2 linked regions of the Caldalkalibacillus thermarum genome follow. Each later gene encodes a partner of the first gene's protein in a complex. Links are inferred from orthologs where the notes say so. Each region holds a gene or a part of one and is shown on either strand. Other genes may lie near its edges.

Region 1 (14,771 bases):
GATGAAACCTTCTTCAGAAATTAAGATGCATTTAAGAGTGTATCAAGAGAATCCAGAAGTGAATGCCGTCGTACACGCCCATCCTCCAGTGGCGACTTCATTTGCCATAGCGGGAATGAGTTTGGAAAAGCCGATTTCTCCGGAGGCCGTCGTGTTATTAGGGAAGGTGCCTGTGGCGTCATACGCAACACCAGGAACAGAAGAAGTGCCTGAGTCCATTGCACCATATTGTAAGGAATACAATGCGGTTCTCCTGGCCAACCATGGCGCCTTAACATGGGGAAGGGATATTTTTGAGGCTTACTACCGGATGGAGTCGCTGGAACATTACGCGCTGATGCTCATGTATTCCAACAATATCATCAACAGAGCCAATGAACTGAATTGTTCGCAAATTTCAGATCTGATCAACATTAGGGAAAGATTGGGCATCAAAACGGGCGGCGTCCCGCCCTGTAACCCTCCCGCAAAGGAAAGGCCTTATGCACATGATGAGCAAGGCCCGTCCACACCTTCAACACTGGCCAGTAAAGAAGAATGGATTGAAACCATTGTCAAAAAAGTGACAGAAAAAATACTGAAAACGTATTTGACCAGAAAGGGGGATATGCCTGGGGATGAACATGACGGAAAAGGATATTGAAATAATTGTGCAGTCCGTGTTGCATAACGTGGAATCGGCGCTGGGAAAAAGTGCTTCTGCTTCTCCGTCTGTTTCAGCTGGGTCTGTTGCCTCTGGTGAAGGCATCAAGCCAGTCCAATTCAAACAGGTGCCTGTTTCTCAACAGGAAACCGTAAAGAGCCCCAACAGAAACCGCAATTTAGGCGGAGCGGAGGAAAAATGGGGTGTTTTCAATCATATGGAAGATGCCATTGAAGCTAGTTACCGGGCGCAGATGGAGTTCGTTAAACATTTTCAGCTCAAAGATCGGGAAAAAATTATCACAGCTATCCGTGAAGCAGTTGTAAGGGAAAAAGAAGTATTAGCAAGAAAAGTGTACGAAGAAACGAAGATTGGCAGATATGAAGATAAAGTAGCCAAACATGAACTGGCCGCTTTGAAAACCCCGGGGACGGAAGATTTAAAGACAGAGGCTTTTTCCGGTGATAACGGATTAACCATTGTGGAGCGGGCGCCTTATGGATTAATTGGAGCGGTAACCCCCGTCACCAATCCAACCGAAACCATCATCAATAATGCCATTGGTATGCTGGCTGCGGGGAATGCTGTTGTCTTTAACGTGCATCCCTCATCCAAACGGTCTTGCGCTTATGCCGTACAGTTGATCAATAAGGCCATTACGGAAGCTGGCGGTCCTCACCATCTGGTCACGATGGTGAAGGAGCCAACTTTAGATACGCTGCAAACCCTAATTGACAGCCCAAAAGTCAAATTGCTGGTCGGTACAGGCGGACCAGGACTGGTGCAAACATTGTTAAAATCGGGGAAAAAAGCGATTGGGGCAGGGGCAGGCAATCCGCCGGTGATTGTGGATGATACGGCCGATCTTGAACATGCGGCCCGGTCGATTATTGAAGGTGCCGCTTTCGATAACAATCTGTTGTGTATAGCTGAAAAAGAAGTGTTTGTTCTGGAGTCGGTGGCCGATGACCTCATTTTCCACATGCTCAATCATGGCGCTTACATGCTCGGACAGCATGAAGTGGAACAAGTCATGGCTTTTGCCCTTGAAGAACAGGGGAACGAACAGAACAGGGGTTGCGGTTTCAATCCTCAACGACATTACCAGGTTTCTAAGGACTGGATTGGCCAAGATGCCCGTTTATTTCTGGAACACATCGGTGTTCAACCCCCGACAGAAGTCAAACTGCTCATTTGCGACGTTGAGTTTGACCATCCTTTTGTACAATTGGAGCAAATGATGCCTGTACTCCCGATTGTCCGGGTCAAAACGTTGGATGAAGCCATCGAGAAGGCTGTCATGGCAGAGCATGGAAACCGGCATACAGCGATTATGCATTCCAAAAATGTGGATCATCTCACGAAGTTTGCCAGAGCCATCCAAACGACCCTGTTTGTCAAAAATGCTTCATCTTTAGCTGGCGTCGGTTATGGTGGTGAAGGACATACCACCATGACCATTGCCGGACCGACTGGTGAAGGCGTTACCTCTGCCAAAACCTTCACCAGGGAAAGAAGGTGTGTGCTTGCTGAAGGTGGATTCCGCATCATAGGATAGGGGGAAAGCAATGAACAAAGCGATAGGATTTTTGGAAGTACAAGGTTTTAGTGTGGCGCTGGCTGTGATGGATAAAGCTTGTAAAGCAGCTGACATCACCATTGAAGGGATTGATTGCAACAATCCAGCATTAGGTGATCGCGCCCCGATCCCCGTTGTTGTACAAGTCAAATTCAGCGGAAAGGTGGATGAGGTGCAAACAGCACTGGAAGTGGCCAGACAAGAGGCAAGCCATTACATTGCCGAAAACGATATACTCACCCATCTGATTCCTTCAGCAATGGAAGATTTTCAAAAGTTGCTACCCATTGGGAAGGTCAACGTCAAATAACGGGCTTGTGAGGAGTGGGGATGGTGAATCTATCATTAGGCATCATTGAGGTCGAAGGATTGGTCACAGCGACAGCGTGCATGGATGCTATGGTTAAGTCAGCCTTTGTGAATGTGCATCACGTGGAACAAGTGGGCTCAGGATGGATCGCCATTATGATCACAGGTGACCTTGCCTCTGTACAAGCGGCTTTAGAACGGGGAGCCGAAGTGGCGCAATATTTTGGTGAAGTTGTGGCTGTACGTACCATTCCCAGACCTTACCAGGGCTTGGAACCGCTTATTACGCCTGTAGAAAAGGTGGAAACGCATGAGAAAGTATGAAGCTCTGGGGGTGATCGAAACCCAATATTTCACATGCGCAGTGGAACTGTTAGACCATATGTGTAAAACAGCAAATGTGGACTTTTTAGCCAGTGAGCGATATTTAGGAGGTGGACTCGTCACCGTTATCGTTGGCGGCGGGATTGCAGATGTCACCAGAGCCGTGGAAGCAGCTCAACAACTGGGTCAAAGACTAGGCAATGCGTTAAAAATGGCGCTGGTCATTACAAATCCCCATCCTGAAATATTAAAATTTATCCCTCCGGCGCAACAAGAACAAGTTAAGGGTCAACTTTCAACTGCAATAGAATCACAAGCCAAACAAGTGAAGGAGGACTGACCATGAACGAATCATTAGGATTCATTGAAACAAGAGGATTTACGGCAGCCATTGAGGCGGCTGATGCCATGCTGAAAGCCGCCAACGTGGAAATTGTCGGGAGTGAGAAGATTGGCTCCGGGCTGGTGTCAGTGATTGTCAAAGGGGATGTGGGTGCGGTTAAAGCGGCCACTGAAGTAGGGGCAGAGGCAGCAGGCCGGGTAGGGGAAGTTATCGCTGTCCATGTCATTCCGAGACCCCATGGAGATATCCAAAAATTATTGCCAACTGTGAAAGATGATGCAGTTTAAGTGAAAACACCACCTTTCTAATTTTCTAAGCATTAAGTTTATAAGGAAAGTTGATGAGGAGGCAATGAACATGAGTGGATCACTGGGTATTATTGAGACGAGAGGATTAACAGCAGCGATCGAAGCAGCTGATGCCATGTTGAAAGCCGCCAATGTGGAGATTGTTGGCAGTGAAAAAATCGGTTCTGGTCTTGTATCGGTCATTGTGCGCGGGGAAGTTGGTGCGGTCAAAGCTGCCACAGAAGTAGGCGCTGAAGCTGCCCAAAGAATCGGGGAGCTTGTTGCGGTTCACGTGATACCACGCCCCCATGCCGATGTGGAGAAAATATTACCCATCTTAAAATAAGCGGTGATGCAAAGTGAACAAGGTGAACCGTGAAGCGCTTGTGGAAGAGATCACGAAACTGGTGATAGCAGAACTCAAACATCATCATATGTTGCAAGATACAGCGTTACAAGGCAAACAATTGGCACCGTATGTACCGGTCAGTGTTTCAGCCAGGCATGTTCATCTGCAACAAGAGCATGTGGACATATTATTTGGCAAGGGATACCAACTGACGAAAGACCGGGATATTTCCCAACCCGGTCAATATGCCTGCCAGGAAACAGTCACCCTTATGGGTCCGGGAGGAAAAATCAGCAATGTCAGAGTATTAGGGCCCCTGCGAAAACAAACCCAAGTAGAAGTGGCCCGCAGTGATGCCAGGGTACTGGGGATTTCTCCGCCAGTCAGACACTCCGGAGATCTAAAAGGATCGGCTCCCATTGTGATTATCGGTCCCAAGGGTACCGTGCGTCTAAAGGAAGGGTGCATTATTGCTGATCGCCACATCCATATGACGCCGCAAGATGCCCAAGCGTACGGGGTGTATAACAGCCAAAAGGTCTCGGTATTGGTAGAAGGTGAAAAAGGCGGAATCATGAATCAAGTCACGATACGGGTGAGAGACGATTATGCTTTAGATATGCATATTGATACAGATGATGCCAATGCCTTTGGCTTAACGGGAAATGAATACGTCAAAATCATCCTCTAGAACTGGGGGTCCGTCACATGATCATTGGCAAGGTGATCAGCAAGGTGATTTCCACCAGAAAACATGAAGCTTTGCAAGGTTTTAAATTCCTCGTAATTCAGCCTTACTATGGAGGGAACAAGGAATACTTTGTCGCCGCTGATCATATTGGGGCCGGCGAAGGTGAGCTTGTTCTGGTTTCTATGGGACATGCCGCCCAGCATGCACTGCGGAAACATGCCCCGGTTGACGCCGTGGTGGTGGGCATTATTGACAACGAACCGGAGATAGGAACTGCCCGTTCAAGAAGCTCCCCAAAAAGTGCTGCACAGAGCTAAAAAATACGGGTTGACCCCACTTGGGAGGCGTTGGGCATGAAATTGGTTGTGATCGGTGGGGTAGCGGCAGGCATGTCTGCCGCTTCAAAATTAAAAAGGGTAAACAAAGAGGCACAAGTAGTCGTCTATGAAAAAGGCCGATTTTTATCCTACGGTGCCTGTGGGCTGCCATACTATGTTTCGGGCGAAAATGATGATTATACCAAAATGATCGCCCGTACCAAAGAACAGTTTGAACAGATGGGCATAGAGGTTTTTCTCCAACATGAAGTGGTGAAGGTTGTACCGGACAAAAAGCAGGTGTTGGTCAAAGACCACAAGGCCCACAAGCTGTTTATTGATACGTATGATAAGCTGATGATCGCCACAGGGACCGTACCGATTGTCCCTCCCCTGCCTGGTGTGAAACTTGGCAATATCCATGTCCTTAAAACACTGGAAGATGGCATTCGCTTAAAAGAACTGACTGAAACAGCAGAAATCAGGGATGTGGTGATTGTAGGCGGGGGATATATCGGCATAGAAATGGCGGAAGCGATGGTCCGGCAAGGCAAAACAGTCAGAGTGATTGAACGCGCTGAGCGCATCCTGCAAACGTTTGATCAGGAAATCACCCAAATCGCCGAAGAAGAGCTCCATAAACAGGGGGTTCAGCTTCACCTGGGGGAAAAGGTGGAACGCTTTATTGGCCGGGAGAAAGTGGAAGCCGTTCAAACTGACCTGGGCACCTATCCGGCCGATCTCGTCGTGTTGTCCGTTGGCGTTAAGCCTGCCACCCAATTTTTAGAGGGTTCCGGTATTCAACTGGCAGCAAACGGCGCGGTGGTCATTGACCGCGAAATGAGAACAAATGTCAAGGATATTTATGCAGCAGGCGACTGTGCCCTGGTGTACAACAAAGTGAAAGAAGAAAATGACTACATTCCCCTTGGCACCAATGCCAACAAATGCGGACGCATTGCCGGGGCCAATATGGCCGGAAAGCATATGAAGTATATTGGAACATTAGGGAGCGCTGCGATTAAAGTTTTCGACCTTGAACTGGCCCGAACCGGGATGTCTGAAACTGAGGCCAAAAACTTAGCCATGGAATATACCACCGTGTTTATTAAAAGTACGGACCACCCGGCTTATTATCCGGATCAGACGCCGATCTGGATTAAACTGATTTGCGAAAGACGAACAAGGAGAATTTTAGGTGCCCAAGCCATTGGCAACAAGGGTGTGGTGCTCAGAATTGATATTTTTGCTGTGGCCATCCATAACAAGATGAGTGCAGACGAACTGGGCATGACGGATTTATGTTATGCCCCTCCTTTTGCCGGTGTGTGGGATGCGGTTCATATTGCTTGCAATGCGGTGAAATGAAGGAAAGCTTTTTGACGTGCAATCTGGTACAATGGTGGGTGGAAGAATGAAAAAAATTTTGACTTTACAAGAAGCGGTGGCTGATGTCCAAGATGGAGATACAGTGGCCTTAGGCGGCAATGTCCTTCATCGGGCGCCTATGGCTTTTGTGCGGGAAATGGCTAGACAAAAGAAAAAAGAATTAAAACTTGTTAAAACAGCAGGGGCCCACGATATCGATTTGTTGTGTGCCCTGGATTGTGTCCAATCCGTTGAAGCAGGTTTCGTCAGCTATGAAACGAAATACGGTTTGGCTCCCCATTACCGGAAGGCGGTTGAAAGCGGCAAAGTGACCGTCAATGAACATGCTTGTTATACGGTGATTTGCGCCCTGAGAGCGGCCGCCATGAACGTGCCCTTTATGCCTGTTAAGGGTTTATGTGCAGGAGATTTGTTGGTGAAGAATGACTATTTTGTCGTTGTTGAGGATCCCTTCGGCGGGGAACCGGTCACATTGGTCAAGGCGATTGTTCCTGATGTGGCCATTATTCATGTGCATGAGTGCGACCAACATGGAAACGCCAGAATTTATGGGCCCAGGTTTGAAGATGTGCTTATGACCCGTGCGGCAAAAAAAGTGATTCTGACGACGGAACAGATTGTTCCGCGCAGCAGAATGAAACTTCAGGCAGAGTATATTGACATTCCGGGGTTTTTGGTTGACGCCATTGTGCATGTGCCCCAAGGGGCCAGCCCCTGCTCCTGTTATAAAAAGTATGATATCGATGATCAAGCGCTTAGGTCTTACTTGGCTATGCAAAACAGGGACGAGATCGAATCCTACCTCAAACGTTACGAGCGGAAAGATTACGCTGGGGAAAGGATGGCCGTGTGGGTATGAGAACATCCTATAGCGTCAGCGATATTATGACTTGTGCCCTGGCCAGGATGCTCAAGGATGGTGAGACTGTATTTCATGGGGTATCGTCCCATCTGCCGATGGTGGCCATACAGCTGGCCAAACATATGCAGGCGCCCAATCTGGTTCATTTAAACATTCCTGGAGGGGTTAATCCTTCCTCACTCAAGAAAGCATCCTACTCATCAGCGGGTGCAGACTTAGTGACAGGTGCAGAAGCTTATTTTCCCCTAGACGAGGTATTTGATCTGTCTATGAGGGGAAAACTTGACGTGGCATTTTTGGGGGGCGTTCAATTTGATGTGCACGGCAATGTCAACGCTTCTGTGATTGGGGATTATAGGCAACCCAAAGTGCGCCTGCCGGGCGGGGCAGGAAGCGCTGTGCTGATACCAACAGCCAAAAAAATTATTCTTTGGAGAACGAAGCATGACAAGCGAACTTTCGTTGAAAGGGTCGATTTTGTCACAACACGAGGCAACTTATGGAAAATCGTCACCCCTCTGTGTATCTTCGAATTCCGTCATGGAAAGCTTCACTTGGACAGCATCCATCCTACTTCCAGCTTGGAAGAAGTCAGAGCAAACACCGGCTTTGAACTGCTCTACGATGAAATCAAATACACCCCACCGCCTTCCAAACGAGAGCTGGACGTCTTAAAGAAAATAGATCCATACGAATATCGGGCCCTTGAATTTCAGCTGAACCGGTAAGCGCGTGCTTCATGTTACACTTTGTGATGGGTGAAGGGTTCTAACCCAGGGGGCACCAGGCGGAAAATGGCACTTGTGTTCGCCTCTGCTTTTTGTTAAAATGACCTTATGCGAGCAGAAAGCAGCATGTTTTTTGCTCCTTGTTCCCGTTTGGGGACCGTGAGTCCAGAAGGAGGTGAATGTGGATGCGCGCCTATGAATTGATGTACATCGTACGCCCTGATTTGGATGAGGAATCCACAAAAGCCGTTATTGAACGTTTTCAAAACGTGATTAAGGATAACGGCGGTGAAGTAGAAAAAGTAGATGAAATGGGGAAACGTCGGTTGGCCTATGAAATTGAAGGCTACAATGATGGGTACTATGTGGTCGTTAATTTCAAGTCCAACCCTGACCTTGTTGCTGAACTGGAGCGTCAATTGCGTTTGAACGATAACGTCATCCGCCACCTGGTGGTCAGAGAGGACGAGTAATTCGTATTTTTGGGGGAGGGGATCTCATGTTAAATCGGATCATTCTCATTGGACGTCTGACCCGGGATCCTGAACTGCGCTACACGCCGAACGGGGTCGCCGTGACCACCTTTACCCTTGCTGTGGACCGGCCGTTCACCAACCAGCAAGGGGAACGGGAAGCAGACTTTATCAACATTGTCACCTGGCGCGGATTGGCTGAAACATGTGCCAATTACCTCAAAAAAGGGCGCCTGACTGCTGTAGAAGGCCGTTTGCAAATCCGCAATTATGAGAATAACGAAGGCCGGCGGGTTTATGTTACCGAAGTGGTGGCGGATAACGTGCGCTTTCTTGAATCGCCCCGTGAAGGCATGCGTTCAGGCATGGGGACAGGCGGCCAGAATGAGACCCGGTTTGATGATGATCCCTTCGCCAATGACGCAGAACCGATTGACATCTCCGAAGACGATCTTCCATTCTAAAACTGTTCGCTTGAAGGAGGGAGTACGATGGCTCGCAAAGGTCGCGCCAAGCGCCGTAAAGTGTGCTATTTTACGGTGAACAAAATTGAAAAGATCGACTACAAAGACGTTGATCTGTTGAAGAAGTTTATCAGTGAGCGCGGTAAAATTTTGCCTCGCCGTGTCACCGGCACTTCATCCAAGTATCAGCGTCAATTAACCAGAGCGATCAAACGTGCCCGTCAAATGGCGCTGTTGCCCTATACCATTGATTAATGTGCATGATATGAAAGCTGTGCTAACGACAGGAACCCCGCCTTGTTCAGGCAGAGGGTTCCTGATTTTTTTGCCTTCACTTGACGTTTCCATTATAATTGAAAAAGCTATGCTCTGTATGTAAAAGTTTGATGATCAGGATGTGTATACGTTTGCTTGATCGTGTTGATTAAAGCCATAAGCTGAGCTGGTTAGGAGTGAAGTGCATGCAATCAAGTTCAGACACACAGCGGTTAGTACAAGGGGCCTTGATGGCTGCCTTATATCTGGTTCTGTTTCTGATTACCGTTTATGTTCCCTTTTTAGGTTTAATCGGTTTATTCTTTTTGCCCTTACCTTTTATTGTTCATCACTTGCGTTTTGGTTTGAAAAGCGCAGCTTTGGTGGGCGGTGTCTGTCTGTTTCTTTCCCCCCTCCTGGCCCCCTTGCCGGCTGTTTTTGTTACCCTTCTTGCTGTTTCGGTCGGTCTGGTGATGGGGTATTATTATGGTGAAAAAAAAGCCCCATTTTTGCCTTTGTTGGCAGGAATGTTAACCTATCTTGCCAATTACGTGTTGGCCTTTCTGTTTACTTATTTGGTCTTAAATTTGAACATGATTGACGTTTTCCAGCAGATGATGGAAGATGCCTTAATTATGACGGAACAAACCGCAGCTTTCCTTCCTGTTCCAGGTGATGAGAATGCACTGGACGTTTTCCAAGAGATGGTTGACTTCATGGTTTACATCTTTCCCGGTTTGTTGATTTTATCTTCCATGCTGATGGCAGGTATTAACCATGCGGCAGCCAGACCCATTTTGTCCCGGATCGGCTTTGACATCCAGTCCTTGCCCCCTTTTCGTCAATGGAACTTGCCCAAATCAATTTTGTTTTATTATCTGGTCGTCCTCATATTGATCCTGTTGCAGGCGGTCGAAGAAGGCAGCACATGGTTTATGCTGGTGGTCAATCTGCACCTTATTCTGGAAATCTTGCTTTTGCTGCAGGGACTGACCTTTGTGGCTCATTTTGCTTATGTCAAAAATATCGGACGCATATTGGTTATCTTGGCTGTCATACTGTCCTTTATCCCCCTCTTTTCCAGCATCATCCGCATTGTGGGCATCATTGATTTGGGGTTTGGTTTAAAGGAACGCCTCCAAAAAGCAGACTAGGGAGCTGAGATAATGCCAAGGTTCCTTTATCTCTATTTAAGAGGGTATCATCGCTATGCCCTTCCTGTTTTAACCGTGCTGGTCCTTGTCGTTTTGGCCTGGTATGCCTGGTACTGGGCAGTGGCCGGTTTTGTGGCTCTCGGCTTGATTCTGTATGTCATGTATAAAAAGGAGCAGGCCTTTGCCAAGGAGTTTGAAACTTATATCACCACCTTGCGCCACCGGGTCAAAAAGGTGGGAGAAGATGTTATATCCGAATTGCCCATTGGCATCCTGCTTTATGATGAAGAACAAACCATACAATGGCATAATCGGTATATATTAAAATTGTTTGCTGAGGCAGACACATTGGTGGGGACAAAACTGGAAGAGCTGTCTCCCTCTTTGGCGGAATGGCTGAAGAAAGAGGAACGGGAAGGCACGATCCGCTTTAATGAGTTAAGCTTGGATATTATCAGTTATCCTGAGGAACGCTTGCTTTATGTGATAGACAACACCGGGTATCATGAATTAAAGAAAAAGCACCGCCAGGAACAGGTGGTCTTTTTAAACATCCATCTTGATAATTTGGACGAAGTGACTCAGGGCCTTGATGAACAGCGCCGCTCGCTGTTGGTCGGCCGGGTGACCAACACGATCAGCCGTTGGGCCAGCGAACACGGCATTTTTTTAAAACGGACAGCGTCAGACAAATTCTTCGGGGTCATGGATGAGCAAACATTAAGGGAAATTGAAGAGACGAAGTTTGATATATTGGATCGCGTCCGTGAGTTAACCAGGCACAACAAGATTCCTGTGACCTTAAGCATCGGAGTGGGAGCTGGAAACTCCTCTCTCACAGAACTGGGGGATTTAGCCCAGTCCAGCTTGGATTTGGCTTTGGGCCGGGGAGGGGACCAAGCGGCTGTGAAGCGTTATCCAGATAAAGTTACGTTTTACGGAGGCAAGTCCAATGCGGTAGAAAAGCGAACCCGCGTCAGAGCCCGGGTGATCTCCCATGCTTTGCGGGATATGATCAAAGAAAGCGACAAGGTTTTTATCATGGGACACCGTGATCCGGATATGGATGCCGTCGGTGCGGCCATTGGAATGTTGAAAGCCGCGCAGGTCAATGAGCGGGAAGGCTACATCGTGCTTGATCAGGAAGAAGAGTATCCCAGCATTAGCCGCTTGATGGAGGAAATTAACAAGGAAAAGGATTTGAAAGAACATTTGCTTTCTCCACATGAGGCGGTAGAATTAATTTCAGACAAGAGCCTGTTAATTATAGTGGATGTGCATAAGCCCTCTCTGGTGCTGGAGCCGCGCCTGTTGGACCGCTTTGAACGTAAAGTGGTGATTGACCACCACCGGCGGGGAGAAGCTTTTATCGAAGAGCCCTTGTTGGTCTATATCGAGCCTTATGCTTCATCGACCAGTGAGCTGGTGACGGAACTCCTGGAGTACCAGAGTGATCATATCGAGATGAGCCGGCTGGAGGCGACCGTCATGCTGGCCGGCATTGTAGTAGACACGAATAACTTCTCCATGCGCACCGGTTCCCGCACCTTTGATGCTGCAGCCTACTTAAGGCGTCATGGCGCAGATCCTATCCTGGTTCAAAAGCTGTTGAAAGAAGAGAAAGAGCAGTTTATCAAGCGCAGCCGCATTGTCGAGCAGGCTGAAATCTACCGCGGCAAGATCGCCATTGCTGTTGCCGAAGCGGATGAACGTTACGGCCAGGTGCTATTGGCTCAAGCCGCCGATACCTTGCTTACTCTGGATGATGTGGTGGCTTCCTTTGTCTTGAGCAAACGGGAGGATGGCCAAGTGGTGATCAGCGCCCGCTCCTTAGGGGAAATCAATGTGCAGGTGATCATGGAAAAAATGCACGGGGGCGGCCACTTGACCAATGCCGCCACCCAACTGGAAGATATCAGCGTTGAGGATGCGGTACAATGGTTAAAAGAGGTTATTGATGACTATTTGGAAGGGGGAAGGGAAACATGAAGGTGATCTTGCAACAGGACGTGAAAGGAGTTGGCAAAAAAGGGGAAGTGAAAGAAGTTTCCGATGGCTATGCCCGCAACTATCTGCTTAAACAAAACCTGGCTGTGGAAGCGACTCCGGGCAACATGAAGGCGCTCATGAAAAAGAAACAGAGTGAGCAGAAAAAGGCGGAGGAAGAACTGCGTCAGGCCAAGGAGCTTGCGGCCAAGCTGGAACAGGAAACAGTGACCTTGACGGCCAAAGCAGGTGAAGGAGGCAAGCTCTTCGGCTCTATTACCAACAAGCAGATTGCCGACCAGCTGAAAAAAATGAATTACAAGATTGAGAAGCGCAAAATTGTGCTGGATGAACCGATTCGCTCCCTGGGTGTGACCCATGTTCCTGTCAAACTCCATCCTGAGGTGACGGCCACGTTGAAAGTACACGTGGTTGAGCAGTCATGAGCGACCTTTTTTTGGACCGTACGCCCCCCCATAACCTGGAAGCTGAGCAGGCTGTCTTGGGGGCTGTTTTTCTGGATAAAGATGCTTTATGGCGGGCCTTGGAAATGGTTCGTCCCGACGATTTCTACAAAACCAGCCACCAGCGTATTTTTCAAGTGATGATGGATCTGTCGGAAGACTCCCAGCCGGTGGACCTGGTCACGGTCACGGCTGAGCTGAACGACCGCAAATGGCTGGAAGAAGTGGGCGGGGTCAGTTATTTGAGTGATTTGGCCAACTCGGTTCCCACTGCGGCCAATGTGGAATACTATGCCCAAATCATCAAAGAAAAAGCGATCCTGCGCCGCCTGATCAAAACCGCGACTCAAATTGTGACGAACGGGTATACCTCCCAGGATGATGTGGAAGAAATCTTAAGCGAGGCGGAGAAGAGCATTCTCCAGATCAGGGACGAACGGACGACGGACGGGTTTGTGCATATTAAAGATGTGTTGATGGAGACCTATGAGCAGATTGAAAAGCTCCACAATACGAAAAGCGACATTACCGGCATTCCGTCCGGTTACCGGGACTTGGACCGCTTAACATCGGGTTTTCAGCGTTCAGACCTGGTGATTGTGGCGGCCCGTCCTTCCGTAGGTAAAACGGCATTTGCCCTGAACATCGCCCAAAATGTAGCTGTCCGGGCAGGCGAAACGGTGGCCATCTTTTCCCTGGAAATGTCGGCTTCCCAATTGGTGCAGCGCATGCTGTGTGCGGAAGGGAATATTGATGCCAACCGCATGCGCACGGGGGCGTTTAAGGAGGAAGATTGGGAAAAACTGACCATGGCCATCGCCAGCTTATCCAAGGCCAAAATCTATATTGATGATACGCCGGGCATCAATGTCAACCAGATTAGGGCCAAGTGCCGCCGCTTAAAGGCTGAAGAAGGGCTGGGCATCATTCTGATCGACTACCTGCAACTGATTCAGGGCAACAACCGGGAAAGCCGCCAGCAGGAAATTTCCGCGATTTCCCGTTCTCTGAAAGCCATGGCCCGGGAATTAGATTGCACTGTTATCGCTTTGTCCCAGCTCAGCCGGGCGGTGGAACAGCGGCAAGATAAACGCCCGATGTTATCCGATTTGCGTGAATCAGGCTCCATCGAACAGGATGCTGATATTGTCGCTTTCTTATACCGGGAAGATTATTATGACCAGGATACGGAAAACAAGAACATTATCGAGATTATTATTGCCAAGCAGCGCAACGGCCCGGTGGGCAAAGTGGAATTGGCCTTTTTAAAAGAATACAATAAATTTGTCAACCTCAGTAAACATGATGAATCTTTGGCCCCGGGAGCCTAGTCATACAGAGATATATTCCGAACAAAACTTTAATTTACACTATAAATGTTCGTTAGTTGATTGAATCTGCCCGGAGACAATGCTACACTAGAGGAGGATGACTAACAGGTTTATCATTTGGCTATGCGACCAATAAGCTGATCAGCCTGGCCAAAAGATGGCCTGATGTTTTGATGCGGAGGTGTTTCCCGTGCCAAGTGTAGTGGTGGTAGGCACCCAGTGGGGAGATGAGGGAAAAGGAAAGATTACCGATTACTTATCTGAAAAAGCGGAAGTAATCGCCCGTTATCAAGGGGGCAATAATGCTGGCCATACCATTGTGTTTGGGGGCAAGAAATATAAATTGCATCTCATTCCATCGGGGATTTTCTATGAAAATAAAATATGTGTGATTGGCAATGGCATGGTGATTGACCCTAAAGCCTTGGTGCAGGAGATTCAATACCTGCATGACCACGGTATTTCTACTGCCAATTTGCGCATCTCTAACCGTGCTCACGTGATTTTACCTTATCATCTGAAATTGGATGCAGTGGAAGAAGAGCGCAAAGGAGCAAACAAAATTGGCACCACCCGCAAGGGCATTGGGCCGGCGTATATGGATAAAGCAGCCCGGATTGGCATCCGCATGGCCGACCTGCTTGATCCGGAAGAGTTTAAATGCAAGCTGGAACATAATTTGGCGGAAAAAAACCGGCTGCTGGAAAAGGTGTACGGCACACAAGGCTTTGCTTTTAAGGACATTTACGATGAATATCTGGAGTATGCCAATTTTATCCGTCCTTATGTGGTTGATACGTCAGTCGTTTTAAACGATGCCTTG
Region 2 (14,738 bases), on another replicon or contig:
GCAGGAGAAGGTAGACCCCTATCTCCGACCGCTGTATGATGCGTTGTATGATGTGCTTGGCGTGGAGCAGGTTGCCAGGTATTTGGAAAGGGGAACGATTGAGATTGCCCCTTTAGCCTATATGCGCGGCAGAACCCTAGATGATTCCTTTGTCATTTTGGATGAAGCCCAAAATACAACTCCGGAACAAATGAAGATGTTTTTAACCCGGCTGGGTTTTGGCTCTAAAATGGTGATTACGGGTGACCGCACCCAAATTGATTTGCCCAAAGGAAAAAAATCTGGATTAATAGAAGCGGAGGGACTGTTGAGAAATGTTGAGGGGCTGAGCTTTATTTATCTTCAGCAGGCAGACGTCGTACGCCATCCTCTGGTTCAGCGGATTATTGAGGCTTATGACCAGCATGACCGCCGGTGATCCGTCTTGCAAGCTAAGGAGATGTTATTATGAAAAAACGTATCAATGTTGATGGTGATATCTCGCGTTGGGGGCGCTTTTGGAATAAATGGAAAGATCATGGGCTGGTGCGAACCGTCATATACGTCGCCTTGGGTCTCATTTTATACTTATTGATGATTGGCAATATTGCCCCCGATTTTGTAGACGTCCAAGTTGGCTCCAGGGCAGAGCAGGACATCATTTCACCGGTTACCGTTGTGGATGAAGAAGCTACGGAAAGGGCCAGGGAACGGGCTGCCCGTGAAGTGGCTCCTGTCTATATCCTGGACCCCTCCATCACCGAAAACCAGGTTGCCAACCTGGAGCGGGCTTTTGATGTGATTAAGGAAACTTTGACTAACGACAATTTATCCCGGGAAGAAAAGCGCCAGCAGCTTAAAGAGCGCATTCCATACGAATTGAGTGACGAGGCCTATGACATCTTCTTGAACCATTCTCTGGAGGAAATTGAAACCTTAAAGCAATTTACGCGTAGCATTGTCTACGAAATTATGTATGCCGGGGTGAAAACTGACACCCTCGAAGCTGCTTTGCAGGAAGTGAATAACTCCCTGATTTTATCCACCTTGGACAGCGATCTGCGCAAAGTATCGCAAGAGATGGCCAAAGCAAGCATTGTCCCTAACTATGTACTGGATCCTGAGGAAACAGAACGCTTGCGCCAAGAAGCCCGGGAGCAGGTGCGCCCCATTGAGATTCGTGAGGGCGAGATTATCGTGGCTGAAGGGGATATTGTCACCCAAGAGATTTACCGCAAGCTGGGCAAAGTGGGTTTGTTAAGCGAATCAGCCAATTTATACCCCTATCTGGGATTGGCTTTGTTTATCGGACTGATACTAGCTTTTATCGCCTGCTATATCCATTACAGTGATTTACCAATCAAGAAAGATAACACCCAATTTTTGATGTATATTGTCATTTTTATCTTAAACGTGGTGTTCTTAAAAGTGGTTAGCATCGGGCAAGTGCTGGACTATCATGGTATTGGTTTTATGGCGCCGGTCGCGTTTGCCACGATGTCTATGACCATGTTGCTGCATCAGCGTATCGCTTTGTTTAGCAGCTTTCTGTTTGGGTTGATTGCCGCCATTATTTTAAACGGTGAAACCACCCGTTATATGGATTTTACCTACGGGTTGGTGGCCATGTTCAGCGGAGCTGCCGGTGCCTTTTTCCTGGGAAATGCCACGCGCAAGACACGCATTTTACAGGCTGGATTTGTGGTATCTGTGGTGACAGTCTGTGCTGTGGTTACGATGATCATGTTAACCCAGTCACCGTTCGGCTGGTTAGATTTGGCCCAATATGTCGCCTACGGGCTGATGAGCGGCATTTTGGCTTCCGTTCTGACCATTGGCATCATGCCGTTCTTTGAAGCGGCTTTTGGCATTTTGTCACCGATGAAACTCATTGAATTGTCTAATCCCAACCAACCTCTCTTGCGTAAAATTTTGCTGGAAGCGCCGGGGACATATCATCACAGTGTGATGGTGGCCAATCTGGCTGAAGCCGCTGCCGAGGCAGTAGGGGCTAACGGCTTGTTGGCCAGAGTGGGTGCTTACTATCATGACGTGGGTAAAACCAAACGTCCCCACTTTTTCATTGAGAATCAATTCAACATGGATAATCCCCATGACAAAATCGCACCTCAACTGAGTGCCACCATTATTACCGCCCATACGAGGGACGGTGCTCAGATGTTAAGGGAGCACAAATTTCCCAAGGCGATTTGTGATATTGCCGAACAGCACCATGGGACGACTCTGCTTAAATATTTTTACCATAAAGCTAAAGAAGGGTCGGATTGTCAAGTCAATGAAAGTGATTTTCGCTATGACGGACCAAAAGCCCAGTTTAAAGAGTCAGCTATTGTGGGGATTGCCGACAGCGTGGAGGCAGCTGTGCGTTCATTATCCAAACCGACCCCCGAGCGGATTGAAAATATCGTCAGACAAATTATCAAGGATCGTTTGGAAGACGGACAATTTAATGAATGTGATTTGACCCTGAAGGAATTGGATACCATTGCCAAGGTGATTTGTGAAACATTGAAGGGTATTTTCCATTCCAGGATTGAGTATCCTGATGAAACGCTCAGAAAAGCACACCCTAAAGGAAGAGAGGATAAACAAGCACCAAAACTGCCAAAGGTGGAAAATCAATCATGATCAAGGTACAGATACAGGATAACCATGCTTTACTTGAGGAACAACATGTCCGTCTGTTGGAGGAGCTGATTGCAACAGCGGCCCGTATTCTTAACCTGGGTGAGGGAGAAGTCTCAGTTACTTTGGTGAACGATGAGGAAATCAGGGAATTAAACCGTCAATACAGGAACAAAGACCGGCCGACAGATGTCCTGTCCTTTCCCATGTATGAAGCAGAAGAATGGCCACACGTGCTTAAGACGGGTGAGTACCTGATGCTGGGTGACATCATTATTTCTGTGCCCCGCGCCCGGGCACAGGCCGAAGAACTGGGTCATTCGTTTGAACGGGAGCTGGGCTTTCTCCTCGTGCATGGCTTATTGCACCTTGTTGGTTATGACCATCAGGATGAAGAAAGTGCCCAGCGTATGTTTCAGAAACAAGAAGATATATTAAGTGCACATCGCTTATTCAGGTGAGGACCATGCCCCAGGCGAAGCAAACCAAAAGATTGTCCCAAAGCTTTAAATATGCCTTCCAGGGCATCGCCTATGTCTTAGCCAGCCAGCGGAATATGAAAATTCATTTCGCCGCAGCCGTCGTTATTTTGATCTTATCCTTCGGTTTAGATGTTTCTGCATCCCAGTTTATCTGGGTTATTTTTTCTATTTTTTTTGTATTATGCATGGAAACACTAAATACAGCCATAGAACGGACTGTGGATTTGGTGACGACGGACTACCATCCTTTAGCCAAGCTGGCCAAAGACATTGCAGCGGGAGTGGTCTTGTTTGCTACTCTGTTTGCTGTGGTAACGGGACTGGTTGTCTTTACTGAGCCTTTATTGTCTATAGCAGAGATTCAACTGCCCTTCCCCATTGAGCATATGATCATCGTACTGATATTATGCTTTCTGGCTGCTGTGTTTCTCTTCAGCATTGGGCAAGGCAGGAGAAAAGTAAGAAAGGCAGGGAAAAAAGATGGATAAAGGCCAATTGATTGCCCAAGCTAGAGCTGCCCGCCAAAAGGCTTATGCTCCTTATTCAGGATTTCCAGTTGGAGCAGCGCTGCTTACGGCTTCTGGAAAAGTAGTATGGGGTTGCAATATTGAAAACGCATCGTATGGCTTAACCAATTGCGCTGAGCGCACAGCTGTCTTTAAGGCGGTTTCAGAAGCCGAAAAGGAGGCAGACCGCACATTTCTAGCTATTGCTGTGATTGCTGACACCGATCGCCCCGTTGCCCCGTGCGGAGCCTGCCGCCAGGTGTTGGCTGAATTTTGTAAGCCGGATATGCCGGTCTATCTTGCCAATGTTAAAGGTGAACAGCTGGAGACAACAGTGGGGGAACTGCTCCCCAATTATTTCAGCCAACTTGATCTTCAAAAGAAATAGAAAGGAGGATGGTCAGCCTATGAGTGAAGGTACTTTTCGTTCTGGATTTGTGGCTCTGATTGGCCGTCCCAATGTGGGCAAATCGACGCTGATGAATCAAATCATTGGTCATAAAGTGGCCATTATGTCTGACAAACCCCAAACCACCCGCAATAAGATTCAGGGCATTTATACTTCGGCCGAAGGGCAAATTATTTTTGTGGATACCCCTGGCATTCACAAGCCCAGAACCAAACTGGGTGATTACATGGTTAACGTCGCCCAGAACACCTTGAGAGAAGTCGATCTGATTCTGTTTCTGGTCGATGCCAAAGAGGGCTTAGGACCTGGGGATCAATGGATTATCAATCACCTTAAAGATGTCAGCACACCTGTTTTTCTGGTTATTAATAAAATTGATCTGGTTCATCCCGATGAGCTTTTACCATTGATTACCCGTTACGTAGAACTATATGATTTTAAAGAGGTCATTCCTGTTTCTGCTTTGCAAGGCAACAATGTGAGCCGTCTGATGGAACAAATTTTCCGCTATTTGCCCGAGGGGCCGCAATATTATCCTAGTGATCAGGTGACGGACCATCCTGAGCGGTTTATCGTTGCCGAATTAATCCGGGAAAAGGTGCTCCAACTCACCCATGAGGAAATACCCCATTCCATTGCTGTCGATATTGAAGAAATGAAGCAGCGGGACGGCAGGGGCACGGTGTTCATCTCGGCTGTGATCTACACTGAACGGGATTCGCAGAAAAAAATTGTGATCGGCAAACAGGGACGGATGTTAAAAGAGATTGGTACCCGGGCCAGACAAGAGATCGAAGCCTTATTAGGAAGCAAAATTTATCTTGATCTATGGGTTAAAGTGAAGAAGGATTGGCGCAACAAGATGAGTCAGCTGCGTCTGTTTGGTTACCATGAACGGGAATACTCATAAGGAATATGAATTGTTAATGATTTCATGGCATAGGGGAATACGGGTGAGTTATGCTAAGGGTAGCAGGGGGTTTTTGTGTTAAGCAAGGATCGACAGAAGAGAGGAGAGCACTGCCATGCGCCAATTTTCCTGGAACGTCTTTGCGGCTACGGGCAATATTGAAGCTTATCTTTTGTATAAGGAATATGAACTGTTCAACAAAAGGCAAGACCAAAACAGCAAGCTTTTGCCAGAGGATAAGACAGACGAAGAAGCGAAACTGATGTGAGTACCTGTGCTCCAAACGGCAAGACAATGAGGGATGACCCCCGCTCATGACCAAAAAGCAGGTGGCAGACGATGCTGTTAAAAACGGAAGGCATTGTGATACGTTCCAAAGACTATGGTGAAGCAAACAAGATTATTACGTTATATACTAAAAATTATGGAAAACTCTCCTTAATGGCCAGAGGGGCGAAAAAACCAAAAAGTCGCCTCTCTTCTATTTCCCAGTTGTTTACCTACGGCCATTATTTATTTTTCCGCGGTTCTCCACGGACAATGGGAACGCTGTCTCAAGGTGAGCGTCTGGATTCCTTTAGGGGGTTGCGGCAAGATCTGGCCAAAACAGCCTATGCGGCTTATGTAGCGGAACTTGTTGACAAGCTGATAGACGAAGAAGAACAACCGCATAGTCTGTTCAGTTTGCTGTTAACCATCCTAAAATTTTTAGATGAAGGAAAAGACCCTGAGATTTTGGCCCGCTTATTTGAATTAAAAATATTGGTCATGGCCGGCTATAAACCAGAAGTGGACAGGTGTGTGGTTTGTCACAGCGTTAAAGGCCCTTTTGCGTTTAGCGTCAAGGAAGGAGGGTTTCTTTGCCAACGCTGCCATCACGCCGATCCACAAGCGCTTCGCCCCAAAGACAATACCCTTAAATTGATGCGGTTTTTGTATCATTTTGACCCTTCCCGTTTGGGTGAAATCAACGTAAAACCTGAAACAAAAGCTGAGCTGCGCCACGTGATGTGGCTGTTCATGGATCACCATACGCCGCTACGTCTTAAGTCCCGACACTTCCTGGAACAAATGGGTCAATTTTGGAAATAAATTGACATACCGATCAGAAATCAGTATGATATTTATCAGTAAAGTGGATTGAAAACATACATATGGAAGCCTGCGATGAAGGAAGTGGCGCTCCCGAGCATGGCCGGAAAAAGAGGATGGGTGAGGCGCCTGGCGATGCCTGGCAGTGCTTCCCATCAAGTAGGGTGGAACCGCGGGAAAACTCTCGTCCCTAGTCTTTTGGACTAGGTATGAGGGTTTTTATTTTGTTCATGATAGTGGAGGTGTGCGAGATGAATGTTCAAGACATGATTCTGACCTTGCAGCAATTTTGGGGCAAGCACAATTGCATCATTGCCCAGCCCTATGATGTGGAAAAGGGTGCGGGAACGATGAATCCCATGACTTTTTTGCGCTGCATCGGCCCTGAACCGTGGAATGTGGCCTATGTGGAACCCTCCAGACGGCCTGTAGACGGCCGCTACGGGGAGAATCCCAACCGTTTATATCAGCACCATCAATTTCAAGTGATTATGAAACCGTCTCCTGATCATATTCAAGAGCTATACCTGGATAGTTTAAAAGCCTTGGGCATCGAACCGGCCCAGCATGATATCCGCTTCGTGGAAGACAACTGGGAAGCCCCAACCCTGGCTGCTTCAGGCTTGGGCTGGGAAGTGTGGTTGGACGGAATGGAAATCACCCAGTTTACCTATTTTCAGCAAATCGGCGGACTGGAAGCGAAGCCCGTCTCAGTTGAAATCACCTATGGTCTCGAAAGGTTAGCTTCTTACCTTCAAGACAAGGAAAATGTGTTTGATCTGGAATGGGTGAATGGCATTACCTATCGGGACATTTTCCTGCAGCCGGAGTATGAGCATTCCAAATACACCTTTGAGCTGTCGGACAGCAAAGTCCTGTTCCAGTTATTTAACATTTATGAACAGGAAGCCAAACGGGCACTTGAGGAAAAATTAATTTTTCCTGCTTATGATTATGTATTGAAATGTTCCCATACTTTTAACCAGCTGGATGCCAGAGGAGCCATCAGTGTGACCGAGCGGACCGGTTATATCGGGCGAGTGAGGCAGCTGGCCAGAGCGTGTGCCAAAGCTTATTATGCTGAGCGGGAACGCCTCGGCTTTCCTTTGTTAAAAGCTGAAGAGGACAAGGGGGATTTAGCATGAGCCAACAAGATGTGTTGCTAGAAATCGGACTGGAGGAGATTCCGGCCCGCTTTGTTGAAGAAGCAAGGCGACAATTAGAGGAACGTTTGTCGGAATGGTTTAACGAACAGCGCATTCCTTTCCGTGACAGCATGTCCTTCGCCACACCCCGCCGCTTAGCCGTACTGCTGAAGGGAGTTGCCGACAAACAGGAGGATCAAGTGGAAGTGGCCAAAGGTCCGGCCAAACAGATTGCCCTGGATGAACAAGGTAACTGGACCAAGGCAGCCCTCGGCTTCGCCCGTTCCCAAGGAGTTGAGCCGGAAGAACTTTATGTGGATACCTATAAAGGAACTGAGTATTTGTTTGTTAGAAAGCACATCAGCGGACAACCGACGAAAGAGTTGTTGCCGCTGATGAAACGCGTCATTGAAAGTATGACCTTTCCTAAAAATATGCGCTGGGGAAACCATGAGTTTACTTTTATACGCCCGATCCGGTGGATTGTGGCCATGTACGGCCAGGAAGTGATTCCCCTCGAGATCACCGGGGTCAAGAGCAGTAAACAGTCTCGGGGCCACCGGTTTTTAGCCGGTCAGGTCACCATTGAAGATCCTGCCCAGTACAGAGAAGTGATGAAGGCACACTATGTACTGGTAAATCCGGACGAAAGGAAAGCAACCATTTGCAAGCAGCTGCAGCGTTTGGAAGAAGAGCATGGCTGGCTGATTCCAATTGATCAAGATTTATTGGAAGAAGTCACCAATTTGGTTGAGTATCCAACGGCAATCTGGGGTACGTTTGATGAAGCTTTTCTAGACATTCCAGAAGATGTACTGATTACGTCCATGAAGGAACACCAGCGCTATTTTCCGGTGAAAAACAAGGAAGGCCGGCTCCTGCCATACTTTGTGACGGTTCGGAACGGACAAGCGGATACGGAAGGTATTGTGGTTAAGGGCAATGAGAAAGTGTTGAGGGCCCGCTTAGCCGATGCCCGCTTCTTCTATGAAGAAGATAAAAAATTGGAAATCTCGACCGCCCTGTCCCAACTGGAAAATGTTATCTTCCATGAGAAGCTGGGTTCCATAGGGGACAAAGTGCGGCGAGTCAAGACGCTGGCACTGGAAGTGGCAGCCATGTTAGAGTTTAAGGATCCGGTTAAAGCTAAAATCGGCCGGGCAGCAGATATCTGCAAATTTGATCTGGTCACTCAGATGGTCTATGAGTTTCCTGAATTGCAAGGGAAGATGGGAGAAGAGTATGCCAGACTTGCCGGTGAAGACGAACAAGTGGCTAAGGCCATTTTTGAGCACTATCTCCCACGCTCGAGCGGTGACCAACTTCCCCAAACCGATGTGGGTGCTGTTTTGGCCATAGCCGATAAGCTGGATTCTGTCGCCAGTTTCTTTGGTATTGGCATTGTTCCTTCCAGCTCCCAAGATCCCTATGGTTTGCGCCGCCAAGCGGCAGGCATCGTCTCCATTCTAGTCGATCGCAAATGGGCCCTGTCTTTGACAGCACTATTCGATTTGGCAGTCGGTATTTTGGAACAGCGCCAGCTTCTGGAACTTCCCCGGGACAAGGTGTTACAGGAGTTGTCTTCCTTCTTCAAGTTGCGGTTGAAGACCCGTATGCAAGAAGAAGGGTGGCGGTACGACATTGTTGAGGCGGTGTTGGAGGCGGATGACGACGCAGTCGTGGCTATGCTTGACAAAGTAAAAGCATTGTCTAGCGAAATGGAAAGAGAGACCTTTAAACCCAATGTTGAAGCGTTGACTAGAGTGACCAATATTGCCAAGAAGCTGGACCGGCCGCTCGAGGACGTCCAAACGGATTTGTTTGAGCAGGAAGAAGAGAGGGTGTTATATACCCGCTACTGCCAAGTGGAAGAACAAGTGAACCGCCTGGCCGAACAGGGAGATTGGCAAGGGGTGTTACAGGCCTTGTTTGAATTGAAAGATCCCATCGATCGTTATTTTGACCAGGTGCTGGTGATGGTGGAGGAAGACACGCTTCGCTACAACCGGCTCAATATGTTGGCTTCGATCGCCCGGTTGATTAATCGTTTTGCGGATTTTGGAAAATTGGTTTTTCCAACTCAAGCATAAGCTTCGGCTGGAAAATCAAAACCGGTTAGGCTTGTCCTAACCGGTTTTCAGCTCTTTTAAGATTTGCAGCATTTGTTCCAGATAAGTCCCTTGCAAAGGATCATCTTCATTTTCCCGCAGATGGAGAACAATAGGGGGAAGGTCATCACCCAATCGTTCGGCAAACTTCAATAGTTCTTGGATATGATCAGAACGGAAAGGAATGTTGTTGCTTCCTGGCGTGTCACCCCAGGACAGGCTGTCGCAAAGATGAATAAGCTGGACATGATCCCGGATCTCTTCATAAAACTCCAGCCAGTCTGCCGGTGCAGTTAAAATCTCTTCTTCAGTCGCTGCTGCAAATACACTGCGGGAACGTTTCATATACTGGAGCACGTTGGTTGAGATGCGTGCATGACCGGTGTGAAAGCACAAGCCAATCCCTGTTTTCTCCGCGATCTGTTTCAAATGGCGGGGAGTGCGCAAAGCAGGATATATTTTGGCTTGGCCTGGTTCAAAATAACAGGGGCCTCCCATAGGGACATTTTCAATCAACAGCTGGAGGTTATGCTTGTCAGCGACGGGTTTAATGAGTGCGCAGGTTTGGATAATGTTTTCCACCCACACTTCTTTGAAATCATACAGGGCTTTAAAATCGCCTGGCTTGGTTTCAAAGTACTCAAAAATCTCTCCCAATGCTACTGCTTTGGTTTCCAGAACAATAAACGGACGGGGATCTTGGAATGCTTGGGCCAGTGTATCCAAAAGACGGAACAGGTTTTCTAAGTCTACCGCTTGAAGTCCCAGATGAAACATTTGAGGCAGGCGAACGGCAACCGGGGTCACCTGGGTGATTTTCAGCATATCTTGTAGTTCATCGGTGGTATAATCCATATGTTTCAGCTCCAGTGTGACCCAGTGGATGCCTTTTTCGCGGATTTTCCGTAAGGCATGATAATCAAAGGGACTGAGGGCGCCCAGCTGCTCCTTAAATAACATGTCCATCACCTCTTTGTGGGGTTTCATCCTGTCCGGATAATATCCTGCGTTTGTATTATAGCTTAGTTTTACCTGGCTGTCTGAAACTAAGAATAGCAAGTGCTTTCTCAACATTGGTATAATTATTTATAATTACTATAGTTCAGGGAGGAAAGGACTTGAATCCTGCCTAGTGAACGGCTAGTATTATTTTTAGACGCAATGAAACCTGAAGGCGGATGATTTGATTTGGCCAAGAGTGAGCAGGGGTTGCCTGGAAAATAAAGGTGGTGAACAATCATAGAACTTACAGACCGTCAGGAAAAAATTATTCAGATTGTCAAAGATGAAGGCCCGATCACCGGGGAGAGCATCGCTGAAAAACTGAACGTGACCCGGGCCACGTTAAGGCCAGATTTAGCTATTTTGACCATGGCCGGGATTTTGGATGCCCGGCCCCGGGTTGGCTACTTTTACACAGGCAAAACGACGATGCAGGCGATTGGGGCAAGCATAAAAAATAAGAAAGTGAAAGATTATAAATCGATCCCTGTATTGGTCAAAGAAAACACATCCGTGTATGACGCCATATGCACCATGTTTTTGGAAGATGTAGGCACTCTGTTTGTGGTCAATGAGAACAATGACTTGGCCGGTGTGGTTTCCCGCAAAGACTTGTTGCGGACGGCCATCGGCAAGCATAATTTGGAGGACATTCCGGTCAGCATCATCATGACGCGCATGCCTAACATTATTTTAACCTATCCAGATGAAAGCTTGCATGAAGCAGCTTCAAAGCTGATCCGTTACCAGATTGATGCTCTGCCTGTGGTCAAACCGAAACAAAAGGCGGATAACAACCAGAAGGAGAACAAGTATGAAGTTGTAGGTCGCATCACTAAAACCACGATTACCCGAGCATATGTAGATTTAGGCAATGAGGAGCTATAGGGAGGTTATGATGAGTCAACGATCTGAAAAACCCAAAGTCTTTATTGTGTCAGACTCTGTAGGTGAGACAGCAGAACTAGTGACGAAAGCGGCCGCAAGCCAGTTTGACATGTCCCAAATTGAGTTGCGCCGCATTCCCTATGTGGATGACGTGGTGACCATTAACGAAGTGATCAGCATGGCCAAAGATACGGAATCCATTATTGTTTTTACCCTTGTGGTGCCTGAATTGAGGGAACATCTGCTCACTGAAGCGAAAAAGGCTAACATTAAGGCGATTGACATTATGGGCCCCATGATCGACGGATTGCAGCTCTTGTTTAAACAACCGCCCCGTTTCCGCCCAGGTATCATTCATCAACTGGATGAGGATTATTTCCGCAAAGTAGAGGCCATTGAATTTGCCGTTAAATATGATGACGGACGGGATCCCAGAGGATTGTTACGGGCAGATGTGATCTTGATCGGTGTCTCGCGCACATCCAAGACACCCCTTTCCATGTACCTGGCCCACAAACGGGTGAAAGCCGCCAATGTCCCCTTAGTGCCAGAGGTTGCTCCGCCCGAGGAATTATTTAAAGTGGATCCTGAAAAGTGTGTAGGTTTAACCATCATGCCTGAAAAGCTGATTGAAATTCGCTCGGAAAGGTTAAAAGCGTTGGGCTTGCAAGCTCAAGCCAGTTATGCTAACTTGGAGCGGATTAAAGCAGAGTTAGCCTATGCCCGGCAGGTGATGGATCAGATCGGCTGCCAAGTGATTGATGTTTCCAATAAAGCAGTGGAAGAAACGGCCAACATCATCCTTCAAAAATTGCGCAAGCCTTAAGAACCCTTGTGTTCTTCAGGCTTATTTTTTATAAATTTATCAAAAAGAAGGAATGTCAGCCGTTATGGAGAATAATAATGTGAAAGAGCAAGTGTGAAAACAAAAAATGAAAAAGTCAAGTTTTTTTTTAGGATAAGGTGGTTAAGATAATAAAAAAACAAAGTGTCAAGTTAAACTTTTCGACAGAATACGACAAAATTCGAATTATTAAAACATGTTTTTTGCGGAAGGAATTTTGATGTTTATGTAGAATAGGAAACTATGGCGAAAAATTGACAAGGTTACCGTTCTATTATGTATGGGGTTAAGGGTGTATGTATAAGCCAATCTCCGAAGTAACAATCCAGAACATTTTGCGGCAGGTTGATCTGGTTGAGTTAGCAGGTGAGTATGTCCAGCTTAAAAAAACCGGAAAGAATTTCATGGGTTTATGTCCCTTCCATTCAGAAAAAACACCTTCTTTTTCTGTTTCACCCGAAAAGCAAATATATCATTGTTTTGGATGTGGGGCGGGAGGCAACGCCATTACTTTTTTAATGGAAATTGAAGGTCTATCCTTTCTGGAAGCTGTCAGGAAGCTTGGGGAAAAAACAGGCATTCCTGTTCAAGCCGGTGATGACCTTCCAGTCCGGGATAAAGGCAAACAGGAAGAGAAAAAGTGGATGTTAACAGCCCACCGTTTGGTGGCACAACTGTATCATCATTTTCTGCTAGAGCGCAAGGAAGGTCAGGAAGCCCTCCATTACCTTAAACAAAGAGGCTTCCACGAGGAAACGATCAAGGTGTTTCAGATAGGTTATGCGCCGGATTCATGGGACTTTTTAACCCGCTTTTTGGCCAAACGCAATTTTCCTCTTCCGCTGATGGAGAAAGCTGGATTGTTAGTAAAAGAAGAAGGTGGTGATCGTTATTTTGACCGTTTTCGGGGGCGGGTGATGTTCCCTATCTGGGATAACCAGGGTCAAGTGGTCGGGTTTGGAGGACGCTTGATAGGAGAGGGTCACCCCAAATATTTAAATAGTCCGGAAACCCCTATTTTCCGCAAAAGCAGACAGCTGTTCAATTTTCATCGTGCCCGGCAGGAGATGCGCAAGCAGCAGACAGCAGTACTTTTTGAAGGGTACGGTGATGTTTTGTCCGCCTATCAAGCGGGTATATTATATGCGACAGCAACGCTGGGAACGGCCTTGTCCGAGGAGCAGGCGCGTATGTTGCGGCGCAATGCGGAAAAGGTGATCATTTGTTACGACGGAGATGAGGCTGGTATGAATGCTGCTGTCAAAGCGGCTGAGGAGCTCCATAAACAAGGGTGTTTGGTGAAAGTGGCTGTTGTGCCGGATGAGCAGGATCCAGATGAGTATATCCAAAAATATGGCAAAGAGGCGTTTCAACGCCATATCCTTGATGAAGCCCAGTCCTTGACCGCGTTCCAGCTAAACCGGTTGAAAAAAGGACGGCGGCTTGCAGATGATGTGGAGCGCTTGGCCTATATTCAGGATGCCTTGCGCGTCATCAGCCGCTTAAACCGGGCAGTGGAACGGGACCATTACTTGCGCCAGCTGGCCGAGGAATTCTCCCTGTCCCTTGATGCTTTAAAAAGGGAACAGTACAAATTGTATAAGCTAGAGCAGAGACAAAACGAACAGCGACAATCGCCCTTTGAAGGGGTACAAAAAGCAAGTGCCTTGCCTGCCGCGTCCAAGTTGCAACCAGCCTATGTTAACGCTGAACGCATGTTGCTTGCCTATATGCTGCACAGCGAAGAAATTGCCAAAGAAGTGGAAAAGGTTGTTGGCAGCCAATTTAACCAGGAAGAACATCAGCGGCTGGCCGCCTATCTATATGCTTTCTATGCAGAAGGCCATAAAGCTGATGTCCGTTTGTTTATATCAACCTTGGATGACCAAGAGCTGATCCGTCTGGCCGGCCAGCTCGCGGCCATGACGATAAATCCTGAACTATCCCCTAAACAATTGCAGGATTATGTTCAACAGATATTGAAATATCCATATCTTAAACAGATAGAGCAAAAAGAAAAGGAGAAGAACAAAGCGGAGCGGCAAGGCAATGTCATTGAAGCCGCCCGTATTGCAATGGAGATTATTGAAATGAAAAAACAGCTCAAGCACCTTTCAACTTTACATGATCCCCATACTTCATGGAAGGAGGGAGAATAATGGCGGACCAACAAATTGAACATCAAGATACTGATCTCACACTGGAGCAAGTAAAGGAACAACTGACAGAATTAGGGAAGAAGCGCGGCGTATTAACCTATAAAGAAATCATGGAACACCTTGCCCCATTTGATCAAGATGCTGACCAAATTGATGAGTTTTATGAATATCTGACCGAACAGGGGATTGAAGTGCTAAACGATGCCGAAGATGATGATGAACTTCCATTAGACATGGAAGATGATGATGAATATAAACTGGATGATGAACTTGTTCCACCCGGAATTAAAATCAATGATCCGGTACGTATGTATTTAAAAGAGATTGGGCGCGTTCCCCTGTTGTCTGCTGAAGAGGAAATCGAACTGGCCAAACGGATTGAACAAGGGGACGAAGAAGCCAAGCGGCGTCTGGCTGAAGCCAATTTGCGTCTGGTAGTCAGCATTGCCAAGCGTTATGTGGGACGCGGTATGTTGTTTTTGGATTTGATTCAAGAAGGAAACATGGGTTTAATTAAAGCTGTTGAAAAATTTGATTACCGCAAGGGGTACAAATTCAGCACTTATGC

The links.
Region 2: the proteins of dnaB (region 1) and dnaG are in contact, whole or in part, in a crystal structure (PDB 2R6A), measured with the Geobacillus stearothermophilus proteins. The link is inferred for Caldalkalibacillus thermarum from one-to-one orthologs. Residues at the interface, in WP_033016901.1 of Geobacillus stearothermophilus: Ser13, Glu15, Ala16, Gln18, Glu91, Leu92, Asp94, Ala95, Val96, Pro97, Thr98, Ala99, Ala100, Asn101, Tyr104, Tyr105, Ile108; in WP_049624496.1 of Geobacillus stearothermophilus: Lys456, Leu457, Leu458, Pro459, Ala460, Asn463, Ala464, Leu467, Leu535, Leu536, Ile537, Ala538, Gln544, Glu545, Asp548, Tyr549, His552.

The regions. Positions count from the first base shown.
Region 1 is NZ_BMKZ01000032.1:17,860-32,630, reverse strand. What follows is about bases 11,773-14,771. They hold dnaB (replicative DNA helicase), read left to right. Parts: upstream 11,773-12,595; coding sequence 12,596-13,948; downstream 13,949-14,771. Other genes in these bases: IEW48_RS12055 (adenylosuccinate synthase), read left to right, coding at 14,139-14,771; rplI (50S ribosomal protein L9), read left to right, coding at 12,153-12,599; IEW48_RS12070 (DHH family phosphoesterase), read left to right, coding at 11,773-12,156. In the rest of the region: IEW48_RS12150 (class II aldolase/adducin family protein), read left to right, coding at 1-643; IEW48_RS12145 (aldehyde dehydrogenase family protein), read left to right, coding at 618-2,201; IEW48_RS12140 (BMC domain-containing protein), read left to right, coding at 2,212-2,532; IEW48_RS12135 (BMC domain-containing protein), read left to right, coding at 2,556-2,855; IEW48_RS12130 (BMC domain-containing protein), read left to right, coding at 2,842-3,195; IEW48_RS12125 (BMC domain-containing protein), read left to right, coding at 3,198-3,485; IEW48_RS12120 (BMC domain-containing protein), read left to right, coding at 3,556-3,831; pduL (phosphate propanoyltransferase), read left to right, coding at 3,845-4,525; IEW48_RS12110 (EutN/CcmL family microcompartment protein), read left to right, coding at 4,543-4,842; IEW48_RS12105 (CoA-disulfide reductase), read left to right, coding at 4,879-6,210; IEW48_RS12100 (CoA transferase subunit A), read left to right, coding at 6,257-7,090; IEW48_RS12095 (CoA-transferase subunit beta), read left to right, coding at 7,087-7,821; rpsF (30S ribosomal protein S6), read left to right, coding at 8,007-8,294; ssb (single-stranded DNA-binding protein), read left to right, coding at 8,321-8,758; rpsR (30S ribosomal protein S18), read left to right, coding at 8,786-9,013; IEW48_RS12075 (YybS family protein), read left to right, coding at 9,220-10,167; and 2 more genes. UniProt on the Escherichia coli protein: The main replicative DNA helicase, it participates in initiation and elongation during chromosome replication. Travels ahead of the DNA replisome, separating dsDNA into templates for DNA synthesis.
Region 2 is NZ_BMKZ01000008.1:56,081-70,818, forward strand. What follows is about bases 11,773-14,738. They hold dnaG (DNA primase), read left to right. Parts: upstream 11,773-12,307; coding sequence 12,308-14,170; downstream 14,171-14,738. Other genes in these bases: IEW48_RS04840 (pyruvate, water dikinase regulatory protein), read left to right, coding at 11,773-11,993; rpoD (RNA polymerase sigma factor RpoD), read left to right, coding at 14,170-14,738. Outside these bases: IEW48_RS04780 (PhoH family protein), read left to right, coding at 1-418; IEW48_RS04785 (HD family phosphohydrolase), read left to right, coding at 448-2,628; rRNA maturation RNase YbeY, read left to right, coding at 2,625-3,086; IEW48_RS04795 (diacylglycerol kinase family protein), read left to right, coding at 3,092-3,595; IEW48_RS04800 (cytidine deaminase), read left to right, coding at 3,588-4,001; GTPase Era, read left to right, coding at 4,021-4,932; IEW48_RS04810 (YqzL family protein), read left to right, coding at 5,048-5,200; DNA repair protein RecO, read left to right, coding at 5,272-6,024; glyQ (glycine--tRNA ligase subunit alpha), read left to right, coding at 6,276-7,169; glyS (glycine--tRNA ligase subunit beta), read left to right, coding at 7,166-9,259; IEW48_RS04830 (IolE/MocC family protein), read right to left, coding at 9,296-10,237; transcriptional regulator CcpN, read left to right, coding at 10,517-11,167; more of IEW48_RS04840, read left to right, coding at 11,178-11,772. UniProt on the Escherichia coli protein: RNA polymerase that catalyzes the synthesis of short RNA molecules used as primers for DNA polymerase during DNA replication.